Regions from separate parts of the Microbacterium xanthum genome, predicted to be linked through region 1. Evidence: predicted binding sites of a transcription regulator. Region 1 holds the regulator's gene; the other holds the start of a gene.
The links. Region 1 encodes LexA, which represses DNA repair genes until DNA is damaged. Its sites were predicted from a motif close to TCGAACANNTGTTCGA; they were not measured.

Region 1 (5,973 bases):
GTCCAGCACCAGGGAACGGTCTCGGGTGAGGCGCGCATCCGCCCCGGCCGCGATGAGGGCTTTGACCGCGGAGTGGACGTTTCCCGAACCGTAGTCGAGGACCGCGACCAGCGGCGCACCGGTCACAGCGCACCCTTGGTGCTCGGTACGCCCTCCACCAGCGGATCGAGGGACTTCGCCTGCCGGAACGCGCGCGCGAACGCCTTGTACTCGGCCTCGGCGATGTGGTGGGGATCGCGCCCCGCGAGCACGCGGACGTGGACCGTCAACGCCGCCTGGAAGCTCAGCGCCTCGAACGTGTGCCGCACGAGCGATCCGGTGAAGTGGCCGCCGATCAGGTGGTGCTCGAAGCCGACGGGCTCCCCGGTGTGCACGAGGTAGGGCCGGCCGCTGATGTCCACGACCGCCTGCGCCAGCGCCTCATCCAGCGGAACGAGAGCGTCGCCGTAACGGCTGATTCCTGCCTTGTCGCCCAGCGCCTCTCGGATCGCCTGTCCGAGAACGATTGCGACGTCTTCGACGGTGTGGTGCGCATCGATGTGCGTGTCGCCGGAGGCCCGCACGGTCAAATCGGTCAGCGAGTGCTTCGCGAATGCCGTGAGCATGTGGTCGTAGAACGGCACGGAGGTGTCGATGCTGCTGCGTCCGGTGCCGTCGAGGTCGAGCTGCAGCTCGACGGTCGACTCGCTGGTCGAGCGCGTGAGCGAGGCGGTGCGGGTCATGACGTCGATCCTAACGAGGCGAGGGCCTCCAGAAAGGCGGTGGTCTCCGCCTCCGTCCCCGCCGTGACGCGGAGGTGGTGCGGGATCCCCACGTCTCTGACGAGGATGCCCCGGTCGTAGAGCGCGCGGAAGGTCGCGGCGGGATCGTCGACCCCACCGAAGAGGACGAAGTTCGTCCACGACGGGTGCGGCTGGTAGCCGAGCGCCTCGAGAGTCGCGGAGATGCGGTCGCGTTGCGCGACGATCTCGTCGACCATGCCCAGCATCACCGGCGCGTGCCGGAGTGCCGCGGTGGCGGCCGCCTGCGTGAGCGCACTCAGGTGGTACGGAAGACGAACCAGGCGCAGTGCGTCGACGACCGCCGGGTCGGCCGCCAGGTATCCGACGCGCGCCCCGGCGAAGGCGAACGCCTTCGACATCGTGCGGGAGACGATCAGGCGCTCGCGCCCACCCAACAGCGTGATCGCAGAGGGCTCGTCATGCGGCGCGAACTCCTCGTACGCCTCATCCACGACGACGATGCCGCGACTCGCCTCGTAGACCGCCGCGATCACGTCGAGGGACATCGGGGTGCCCGTGGGGTTGTTCGGTGCGCAGAGGAACACGACGTCCGGATCGACATCGGCGACCTGCGCGGCGGCGGTTTCCGGCGAGAGCGTGAAGTCATCCTCACGGGCCCCCGCCACCCAGGTTGCCCCGGTCGCCCGCGTCAGCAGCGGGTACATGGAGTACGTCGGGCCGAACCCGAAGGCGGTCCGACCAGGCCCACCGAAGGCCTGGAGGACGTGCTGCAGCACCTCGTTGGAGCCGTTGGCCGCCCAGATCTGCTCCGGGGTGACACCCTCGCCGAGGTAGTCAGCGAATGCCTCCCGAAGCGCAGGGAATTCGCGATCGGGATACCGGTTGACATCGCGCAGAGCAAGAGCGATCGAGTCGAGAATGTCGCCGGCGACCTCATCCGGCACAGGGTGGGTGTTCTCGTTGACGTTCAACGCCACCGGCAGGGGCGCCTGCGGGGCACCATACGGTGTCATACCGCGGAGGTCATCACGGAGCGGGAGGTCGTCGAGGCGAGCAGTCACCTCTCCCATGGTACGGGCGCGGGGCCGATCGGTATCACCGCCCGTCGGCGGCGTACTGCGCCGGAATCGCCAGCTCCTGACCGGCGGACACCGATACTCCGTCGAGCGCGTTCAATCGGGCGATGTCGTCGATGACGTCGCGCGGGTCACTGGCCGGCGCCACTCGTTCGGCCACGGCCCACAGGGACTCGCCGGCACCCACGACGACCGTCGAGAAGGACGCGGGATCGGCGCCGACGTCGCGGGAGGCCAGCGCCGAACCCCCGCTCACGACCGCGGCCGCGACGAACGCCGACAGCGGAAGCGCCACGATCCCCGCGACGACACGACGACCGCGGGCGGTCAGGCGCAGACGGGTACGGGGCTGCGAGGTGATGGTGATCGCGGTCATCTCTACTCCTCCTCCTCGGGAAGAGGTTCGCACCGAGCCACTCGGCCGGGAGCAGCCGGTGCGAACCTCTCTTCCGAAGCTATCTTCGAGTCTCTATGCTGTCAAGGGGCCGAAACTCGCGTTCTCACTCGAACACGACACGCGGCGCCGTTGCGGGCCGCACACCGAACGGGCGGATACGGTTTCGATGAGCACACCTCACCACGGGCCTCCGACATTCGAAGGCCAGTGCCCCTCTCGACGGGAAGACGACGCGGGGCGACCAGACAGGAGTACGAGATGACAGAGCCGAACGCACGCGCACGCGCTCAGACCCGGCGCCGGCGCAGCCTGAGCGACAAGCAGCTCGCGATCCTCGAGGTCATCCAGCGGTCGATCGCCAAGCACGGGTATCCGCCGAGCATGCGAGAGATCGGCGACGCTGTGGGACTGAAGTCGCTGTCGAGCGTGACCCACCAGCTCAATCAGCTCGAGCTGAGCGGGTATCTGCGGCGCGACGCCGGCAAGACCCGCGCGATGGAGGTCCTGATCGACCTCCCCGGCGCGAGCACCGAGAACCCTGCCGACGCCGCACCCCCGGTCGGTGATGCCGCAATGGTCCCTCTGGTCGGACGAATCGCCGCCGGAGTGCCGATCACGGCGGACCAGCAGATCGACGAGGTGTTCCCTCTGCCCCGTCAGCTGGTCGGCAAGGGAGACCTGTTCATGTTGAAGGTCTCCGGCGAATCGATGATCGACGCCGCGATCTGCGACGGTGACTGGGTTGTGGTCCGTTCGCAGCAGACCGCCGAGAACGGCGACATCGTCGCGGCGATGCTGGACGGCGAGGCGACGGTGAAGACCTTCCGGCAGCGCGATGGCCATGTCTGGCTGCTCCCCCGCAACTCGGCCTTCGAGCCGATCCTCGGCGACGAGGCCGTGGTCCTGGGCAAGGTGGTCGCGGTGATGCGCGCGGTCTGATCGCTCACAGGCGTGCGCAGACCCCGGTCGACCCGACAGAATGGGCAGACCGACCCTAGGGAGCCTCGCCATGCCCACGACCGACATCGACGATCTCCGCGCCGAGATCGAACGCCTCCGAGCAGAGAACGCCGATCTCCGCTCGCACGCAGCCGTGCCGGACGTCGAACCGGCGGGCTCCGATCGCGTCGCACGGTCGGGCTGGTGGCGCGCGCTGATCTCAGCGGTGTGCATCGTCCTGGCGGGAATCCTCGTGCCCGTGTCGGTGGTCGGCACATGGGCGCGCGCGGAGCTGGTCAGCGAAGACGCCTTCGTGCAGACCTTCGGCCCCCTGGCCGATGACCCGGATGTACAGCAGCTCGTCATCGACCAGGCCTCGGCGGCCGTGAACGACGCGGTCGACGTGGCCGGCCTCACCAACGACGTGATCGACGGGGTGCAGAGCCTGGATCTCCCCCCGGCAGCCTCCTCGGCGCTGGACCTGCTCCGGCAGCCCGCGGTGCAGGGCGTGCAGGGCCTGATCGACTCCGCGATAACAGGTGTCGTGCAATCCGATGCCTTCCCCCAGGTGTGGCGCACCGCGCTCGTCGCCAGCCACCGCGCTCTGGTGGCCGCGGCCACCGGGGACGAGTCCACCGCCATCGCGATCGATGACACCGGCGCGCTCGGCATCCAGCTGGGGCCGATCATCGACGAGCTGAAGACGCAACTGGTCGACCAGGGCTTCGGGTTCGCGTCCTCGATCCCGACGATCAACCAGACGATCGTGATCGTGCAGGCCGACAGCCTGCTGCTGGTGGGAACGGTCTACAACATCGCCGTCACGGCCGGCTACTGGATTCCCTTCATCGCCCTCGGGCTCGCCGCGGTCGGGGTGCTCGTGGCCCGACGCCGCTCCACGGCTCTGCTCGGCGTCGGAGTGGCGATCACGGTCGGCGCGGGGCTTCTGGCCGTCGCCCTCACGAGCGCTGCGGCCGTGCTCAGCCTCAATGCACCTGCGCTCGGGATCCCTGCCCGCACCCTCGAGGCCATCTACTACACCGTCGTCGGCGCGATGCGCGACACCGCCGTCGTGCTCACGTTCCTCGGCGTGGTCGTCGCGGTCGCCGCGTGGCTGAGCGGACGCTGGGCGCCCGCTCGCCGCATCCGCGCGCTCACCGGATCCCTCACCGCGTCGGCCCGCGGCGGACTGCGTCGTCGCGGGCTCGACACCGGTGCGTTCGGCGACTGGATGCACCGGCAGCGCGTGCTGGTGCGGATCGTCATCCTTGTGCTCGCGGTGATCCTTCTGTTCGCACTGCGCCCGCTCACCTTCGGCGACATCGTTCTGGTCGTCGTGCTCGCACTCGCCGTGTGGCTCATCGCGTCTCTGCTCGAAAAGGACCCCTCCGGCGCCGACGAGCTCGCCGCTGCCGAGGCGTCCGATGAGGAGACCCCGATCGCCGTCGACGCCGACACGGTGATCGTCGAGGAGGGGGCCTCCCCGGCTGCGAAGTGACGGTCGAGGTCTCCCTCGGGCCGTCGTACGGTGGGAGGGTGACCTCAGTGCTCCCTTACGGCTCCTGGCCCTCGCCGATCACCGCCGCCGCGGCATCGTCGTCATCATCCCGCGTCGACGGCGCACGGTTCGTCGGTGATGACATCTGGTGGGGGGAACCCGTGCCCGCGCAGGCGGGACGCGTCGCCGTCCGACGTCGTGGCGTCGACGGGCAGTCGGAGGATGTCCTGCCCGAGCCCTGGAACGCACGCAGCGGCGTGCACGAGTACGGCGGTGGCGCCTGGACGGCGGCCGACGACGGCACCCTGTTCTTCGTCGAGAAGACCGATCAGCGCGTGTACGCCGCCGTGGCCGGCGCCGTCCGCCCCCTGACTGCGGCGGCGGGAGACGTGCGACACGGGGGGCTGGTCTGGCAGGACGGCGTCCTCCTCGCGGTCCGCGAAGATCACACCGCCGACAACCGCGTACCCGCCCGCGCGATCGTGCGGATCCCCACCGACGGATCGGCGGCGGACGACCCGACGCGGATCGCCACGATCGTGCGGGGCAGCGACTTCCTCGCGCAGCCGGCGCTCTCCCCGGACGGGAGCCGATTGGCGTGGGTCGCGTGGGACCATCCGCACATGCCCTGGGAGCGCGCCGAGGTGCGCGTCGGCCGAATCGACGCCGGCCGCGTGCGCACGTGGACGACGCCGGCCTCGGGCGAGCGCTCGGTCCTGCAGCCTCGCTGGCTCGATGACCGGACGCTCCTCTACGTCGACGATGCTTCCGGCCGATGGAACCTCATGAGGTGGACCGTCGGCGAGGAACCGCCCACCACGTCCTTCGCCCCCGCCGACGCCGACACGGGCGGCGGACTGTGGGTGCTCGGTGCGTCCTGGTACGGCATCGCCGGCGACCACGTCGTCGCCATCCGCACCGATGGAGCGGACCACGTCGTGTCGATCGACCAGGCGACGGGTGAGACGGTGCGCATCGACGTGCCCGCGATCGCCGGCACGGTCATCGAGGACACCCGGCGCGGCAGAGCGCTCATCTCGGGCGCGGAACCCACCGGAGGCATGGGGCTGTGGATCGTGCAGACCGCGGACGGTTCGAGCTCGGCCGTGCGGGAGAGCTCACTGCCCTGGGCGGACGTCTGGACACCCCGCGCAGAGCCGGTGAGCGTCGACGGCCCTTCCGGCCCCGTCCACGCCTTCGCCTACCCTCCCACCAACCCCGATGTCGTCGCGCCGGACGGTGAACGTCCCCCCTATGTCCTGTTGGTGCACGGCGGACCGACCGCGCACGTCGGACCGATCGCGTCCGCACGGACCGCCT
Region 2 (5,973 bases), on a different contig from region 1:
CCGCCCGCGCGGAGGGTCGTCAGACGGCGTTGCGGAAGGTGAGCGCCGCGTCGATCCCGGCCAGCGGAACGGCGACCCAGTCGGGGCGGTTCCGGGCCTCGTAGATGGTTTCGTACACGGCCTTGTCGAGCACGAGCGCGCGCAGCAGCGTCCCGTCGAGGTCGGCGGAGCCGGCCGCGGTCGCGTACGCGTCGATGAAGGTGCGCTGGCAGTCGGCCGTCCAGGTGGCCGCGTCTGCGCCGCCGCCGACCGCGCCGGCGTAATCGAACGACCGCAGCATTCCGGCCACGTCGCGCAGCGGCAGGTCGGGGATCGCCCGCTCCTCCATCGGACGCAGCGGTTCGCCCTCGAAATCGACCAGGCGCCAGCCGCGCCCGGGCACGGCGAGCACCTGACCGAGGTGCAGGTCACCGTGGATGCGCTGCAGCTGAGGCCACTCGTCGTCGAGGGCGGCGCGGTAGACGGCGTCGATCGCGTCGACGCGATCCGCGACCGCGGGCACCTCGGACGCCGCGATCCGCAACCGGCGACCCCACGCGGATCCGATCGCCGCCACCACATCGGGGGCCGCCTCGGTCGTCTCGAGGGTGACGCTGAGCGCGCCGTGCACGCCGGCGACGGCGATCGCGAGGTCGCGGGCCGCCTCGGTGAAGTCGCGGCCGTCGCGGGCGGCCTCCAGCGCGATCGCCCAGCCGTCGCGCACGCCGGGCAGGAATTCCTGTGCGAAGCCGATCGTGCCCTGCGCCGAACCGGACTCACGCCCGACATCCGGCCAGGACGCATCCTGACTGCCGAAGAACCGCGGGATGTAGGGCGACCCGGCGACGCTCAGGGCGCGCTGCACCGTGACGTCGGGGTTCTCGCCGTGGTGGAGGGTGCGGAACAGCTTCAGGATGATGGTGGGCTCGCCGCGCTCCTCGAACACGATCGAGGTGTTCGACTGCTCCCCCGTCAGCACGCGCGCCCCTGTGATGCGGCGCACATCCACCCCCATCTCCGCGAGGGATTCGACCGCGAAGTCGTGCTGCCGCGCCGCGTCGACGTAGGCGCGCCCCTCCGCGGGGTCGACCACGTCGGCGACGTCGTCGGGTCCGGCCGCGACGAGGGGGACGTGGTAGAGCGTCGGGAGCGTCCCGGCGTCGTCCATCACGAGGTAGCGCGTGCTGCCGGCCGGTCCGGGTTGCGCGTCGAGGATCCTCAAGCGCGACTGGTGCCCTTTTCCGGCGTACCAGCGCTGAGTCGTCATCCAGGTCGCGAGCGCATCGAGGAAGTCCACGCTCTACCGTGACGCGTATCGGGGGCGCGACACAAGGGGTGGACGCGGGCGGGCATCGCGTGCCACCCTGCACCGCCTAGCGTGGAGGGATGAGCGAGCCGGCGGACACGGGCGAGGCCGTCGAGGTCGCGCCGCACCGATGGCGTGCGGTGGTCGCAGCCCTGGCGAATGAGACGGCGCGACGCGTCCATGCGGAACTGACCCTCGGCGTGCACAGCGCCACCCTGCAGACCCTGTCGCCGTCTCGGCGTCGGCAGATCACCAGGGTCTTGACGCAGTCCGGCCTGGTTCGGGAGCAGAACGGGCGTCTTGCGGCGGACAACGCGGTGTTCGCCGATCTCCTCGCCGCGGCACCCGCACCGCCCAAACCGACGGGTCTCGCGCGGTTCTTCGACGCCGGCGGGCGCATTGCGGTGTACCCATCGAATCCGCAGGTGCGTGCCGAACTGCTCTCCTGGGTCGCACCCTCGGTGTTGGACCCCGGAGAGGTCCTGTCCGAGCAGCAGTTCAACGCCCGGCTGAGCGGCCACGCCCACGACGTCGCGATCCTGCGCCGCCACCTCGTCGATCACGGTCTGATCGAACGCACCCCCTCCGGCACGGAGTACGCGTTGCCCGCACCCGGGGAGCGGTAACCGCAGCGGGAGCTCAGAGCAGGCGCTCAGACCAGGCGCTCGAAGACCAGGGTCGCCTGAATGCGGTCACCGCCACCGAAGCCCGTGCTGCCCGACGAGGCGGTACTGATCGTGTGGAGTCGATAGCCGAGCGCAGCCTGCCGGTTGATGACGCCCTCGAGCTCGACGAGGTTGTTCGACCCGGAGCCGAAGAACTTCTCCTTCAAGACGACCTGCAGCACGACGTAGCTCATCCCGGTCTGTGCGGGACGGGGCTGGGCGCCCGCGACCGCATCCGCTTGCGCGCGGCTGATCATCCCGCCGATGCCGGGCTCCGTCGGCGGGGGCGGCTGGATGTCGTCGGTCCACTTCTCGCCGGTCCACCACCGCTTCTGCCCGGTGCCGTCGTCGTACCAGCCTGCCTGCGCATTCGCCATGACTCCCCCGTCCGCCGGATCCCCCGATCCGGCTCCTGCCCACCGTAGCGGGGTTGCGGACATCGCCTCCCCGGCGCTCGCGGGACGGGTGAGCCGCGCACACCCGATGGGAAGATTTGTTCGATGGGATTGTCGGGAAACATGGCGTTACTCGTTGTTTTGTTCTACACTTGGAAGCGCAGACCCCAGTCCCGAGGTGAAGATGACTTCGAAAGCGCACGACCCCGCTGACGCGGCGAAGACCGGTCGGTTCGCGCTGCGCGCCAGGGAGATCGCCGCGGTGAAGGCGCGGATCTTCGCCGAGGAGACAGCTCTGCACGCGGAGGCGTATGCCTTCACCGTCGAGCAGACAGAGCGTCTGCGTGATGCGTCGACGAAAGAACGTGAGATGCCGCTTCGCGCGATGGCGGCGGAGATCGGGGCCGCCACCCGGGAGAGCGATCGGGTGCTGCAGTCACGGCTGTTCGAGGCTCATCGCGCGGTGACCCTTTTTCCCGCGAGCTACGACGCGTTGCGCGAGGGTCGAATCTCCCAGCGCCACCTGACTGTCATCGTCGAGAGGGGCGCCGAGCTCGAGGACCCGGAGGCCCGCTCCGCATACGAGAGCGACGTTCTCGCCTACGCCGAGACCACGACCGCGGCGCGCACTCGGACATTCGCCGAGCAGGTCGCCGAGAAGCACGACCCGAAGACGATCCAGGAGCGCCACGACGCGGCGGCACTCACGCGGAGGGTCTGGGTCGAAGACCTCCGCGACGGGATGGCGATGCTCGGAGCGATCGGACCGGTGACCGAGATCCACGGTATTCACGACCGACTGACCCGCCAGGCACGCGCGATCAGAGATGCGGATCGCGCCGCGCGCCGCACCGTCGACCCTCCGGCGGAGGACCCCGTCACCGCCCGTTCCGCCCCGGGCGGGGCCGCCGCGGACGCGGCCGGAAGCCCCCGTCGAGACATCGGGGTCGACGAGCGCGGCATCGATCAGATCCGCACCGACGTGCTGATGGACATGCTTCTCACCGCCGCGCCGACGATCGACCCCATCGGCGACACGGTCGAAGGCGGGTTGGGGGCGATTCGAGCGCACGTGCAGCTCACCGTCCCGGCGTCCACCCTCGCCGGCACGACCTCCGGCGGGGCGCAGCTCGACGGGGCGTGCGCTGTCGACCCGGAGACGGCGAAGGTGCTCGCCGGACACGCTCCCGGCTTCGACCGGGTGTTCCTCGACCCCATCACCGGGGCTGTCCTCAGCGTCGACCGCCGCCACATCACCTCGGCGCAGAAGCGCTACCTCCTCGCCCGCGATGTGCACTGCCGATTCCCCGGATGTCGGCGTCCCGCCCGGGAGTGCGATTGGGATCACCGGAAAGACCATGCCCACGGTGGCCGAACCGACGTCGACAACGTCGGAGCCTTCTGTCGACGGCATCACACGTTGAAGCACGCGACACCGTGGACGGTCACGCAACGCCCGGGGGGCACCCTTCACTTCATCGCGCCCTCGGGGCTCCGCCACATCGAGACGCCTCCACCTCGAGTGATGTTCTCCCCCGACCCACCCGGCCCGACTCGCACGTCAGCACCGCCCGCCGCGCCGTTCTGATTCGATGCCGCCGCGCCGCCTGTGGACGACGGGGGGGGGCGGGAAACACCATCGAAACGCGATTGCCTCGAGCAATACACGATTGCCTCTTACTATCGATGCCGATGAACGCTTCCCGTCTGCTGGTCCCCGACGCCGTTGTGACCATGAACGATTCCCTCGACGTCCTCACCGACACCGCCGTGGTCGTGACCGGCGACACGATCAGCGCCGTCGGGCCGGTCGCTGATCTGTCGGCGCAGCATCCCGCTGCTGAACGGGTCGACCTCACCGACCGGGTTCTCATTCCCGGCCTGATCAACGCGCACCACCACTCCGGCATGCTGCGCGGTACGGCCGAACACCTGCCGGTGTGGGAGTGGCTGCGGCTGCACATCGACCCGATGCACCGCGTGCTGCGGCCCGACGAGGCCGAGGCGGCCGCGTGGCTCTGCTACGCGGAGGGTCTCCTGTCCGGCACGACGACCGTCGTCGATATGTGGCGGTACATGGACGGCGCCGCGCGCGCCGCCCAGGGGCTCGGCAACCGCGTCGTGACGGTGAATTACGTCGGCGAGCACCCGGACTTCGACTACTTCGACACCCTCGATGACAACGAGCGGATGCTGCGGGAGTGGGCCGGCGCCGCCGGTGGCCGCATCATGCCGTGGGTGGGCCTCGAGCACTGGTTCTACGCCGACGAGGCCGGGCAGAAACGCGCGATCGACATGGCCCGCCACTTCGACACCGGGATCTACACCCACTGCAGCGAGTCCGAGATCGAACTCGCCGACTTCGACAGCCGATACGGGATGCGCCCGATCTTCGCGCTCGACAAGCACGGCTTCTTCGACACCCCGCGCGCGATGCTGGCGCACGCGGTGTGGCTCGATCAGGCAGAGGTCGATCTGATCGCCGAGCGCGGTGTCGGCGTCTCGCACAACCCCATCTCGAACATGAAGCTCGCCAGCGGCATGGCACCGGTCGCCGAGATGCTGGCCGCCGGGGTCAATGTCGGCCTCGGCACCGACGGTGAGAAGGAGAACAACAACCTCGACATGTTCGAGGAGATGAAGGTCGCTTCGCTGCTCGGCAAGCTCCGGTCGATGGATGCCGCCGCCATGGACTCGTGGCAGGTGATGCACATGGCCACCCGCGGCGGGGCCGCCGCCATCGGTCAGGGCGACCGGCTCGGTCGCATCGCTCCCGGGTTGCAGGCCGACCTCGTCGCGGTGCGGACCGACACCCCGCGCATGACGCCGTTCCTCCCCGCCGGCGGTCACGCCAACATCCACCACAACCTGGTGCACGCCGTCCGCGGGTCGGACGTGGACATGACGATGGTCGCCGGCGACATCGTCGTGCGCGGCGGAGAGCTCGTCACCGCCGACGTCGACGAACTCATCGCGCGCGTGCGCACCCTCGTGCCGGGACTGTTCGAGCGCCGACAGCAGTGGCTCGACGCCCACGGCGACCCCGAGGGTCTGTTCCACTGACGTCGAGGGAATACCTGACGGCGGGTTATCGTCGTCCATGACATGACCGAATCTGCGACGACGACCCCGAAGGCCCCCGACGCCGACGCCATCGACGAGAGCCTCGGGGCGCGGTACGGGGATGCGGCTCCCGACACCCTCGAATCGGTCAACGACGTCATCGCTCTCCAGCTGCGACACCGCTCGGTGCGTCGCTTCACGCCCGAAGACGTCTCCGACGACGCGATCACCGCGATCATCGCGGCGGCGCAATCGGCATCGACGAGTTCGAACATGCAGTCGTGGTCGGTGATCGAGATCCGCAACCCCGAGCGCAAGGCGGCAGCCGCCGAACTCTCCGGGGACCAGGAGTTCATTCGCCGGGCTCCGGTGTTCCTCGTGTTCGTCGCCGACTGGGCACGCAACCGCGTCATCGCCGAGCAGCGCGACGCGGGCACGGCCGGCATCGACTACCTCGAGAGCACGCTGGTGTCGTTCGTGGATGCGGGCATCGCCGCGCAGAACGCCGCGATCGCGGCCGAGTCGCTCGGCCTGGGCATCACCTACGTCGGGTCGGTGCGGAACA

Region 2: the regulator LexA is predicted to act here: its motif matches at 2,436-2,451, upstream of RZO50_RS03515 (HNH endonuclease signature motif containing protein).

The regions. Positions count from the first base shown of each region.
Region 1 covers NZ_JAWHUE010000002.1:943,703-949,675, reverse strand. Annotated here, with positions in the region: gene hisH (imidazole glycerol phosphate synthase subunit HisH) at 1-126, opposite strand, end outside; gene hisB (imidazoleglycerol-phosphate dehydratase HisB) at 123-722, opposite strand; gene RZO50_RS09860 (histidinol-phosphate transaminase) at 719-1,813, opposite strand; gene RZO50_RS09855 (LysM peptidoglycan-binding domain-containing protein) at 1,839-2,195, opposite strand; gene lexA (transcriptional repressor LexA) at 2,475-3,155, shown strand; gene RZO50_RS09845 (hypothetical protein) at 3,226-4,653, shown strand; gene RZO50_RS09840 (S9 family peptidase) at 4,692-5,973, shown strand, end outside.
Region 2 covers NZ_JAWHUE010000001.1:741,456-747,428, forward strand. Annotated here, with positions in the region: gene RZO50_RS03500 (maltokinase N-terminal cap-like domain-containing protein) at 20-1,276, opposite strand; gene RZO50_RS03505 (DUF2087 domain-containing protein) at 1,366-1,911, shown strand; gene RZO50_RS03510 (DUF2510 domain-containing protein) at 1,938-2,327, opposite strand; gene RZO50_RS03515 (HNH endonuclease signature motif containing protein) at 2,530-3,933, shown strand; gene RZO50_RS03520 (amidohydrolase family protein) at 4,038-5,408, shown strand; gene RZO50_RS03525 (nitroreductase family protein) at 5,451-5,973, shown strand, end outside.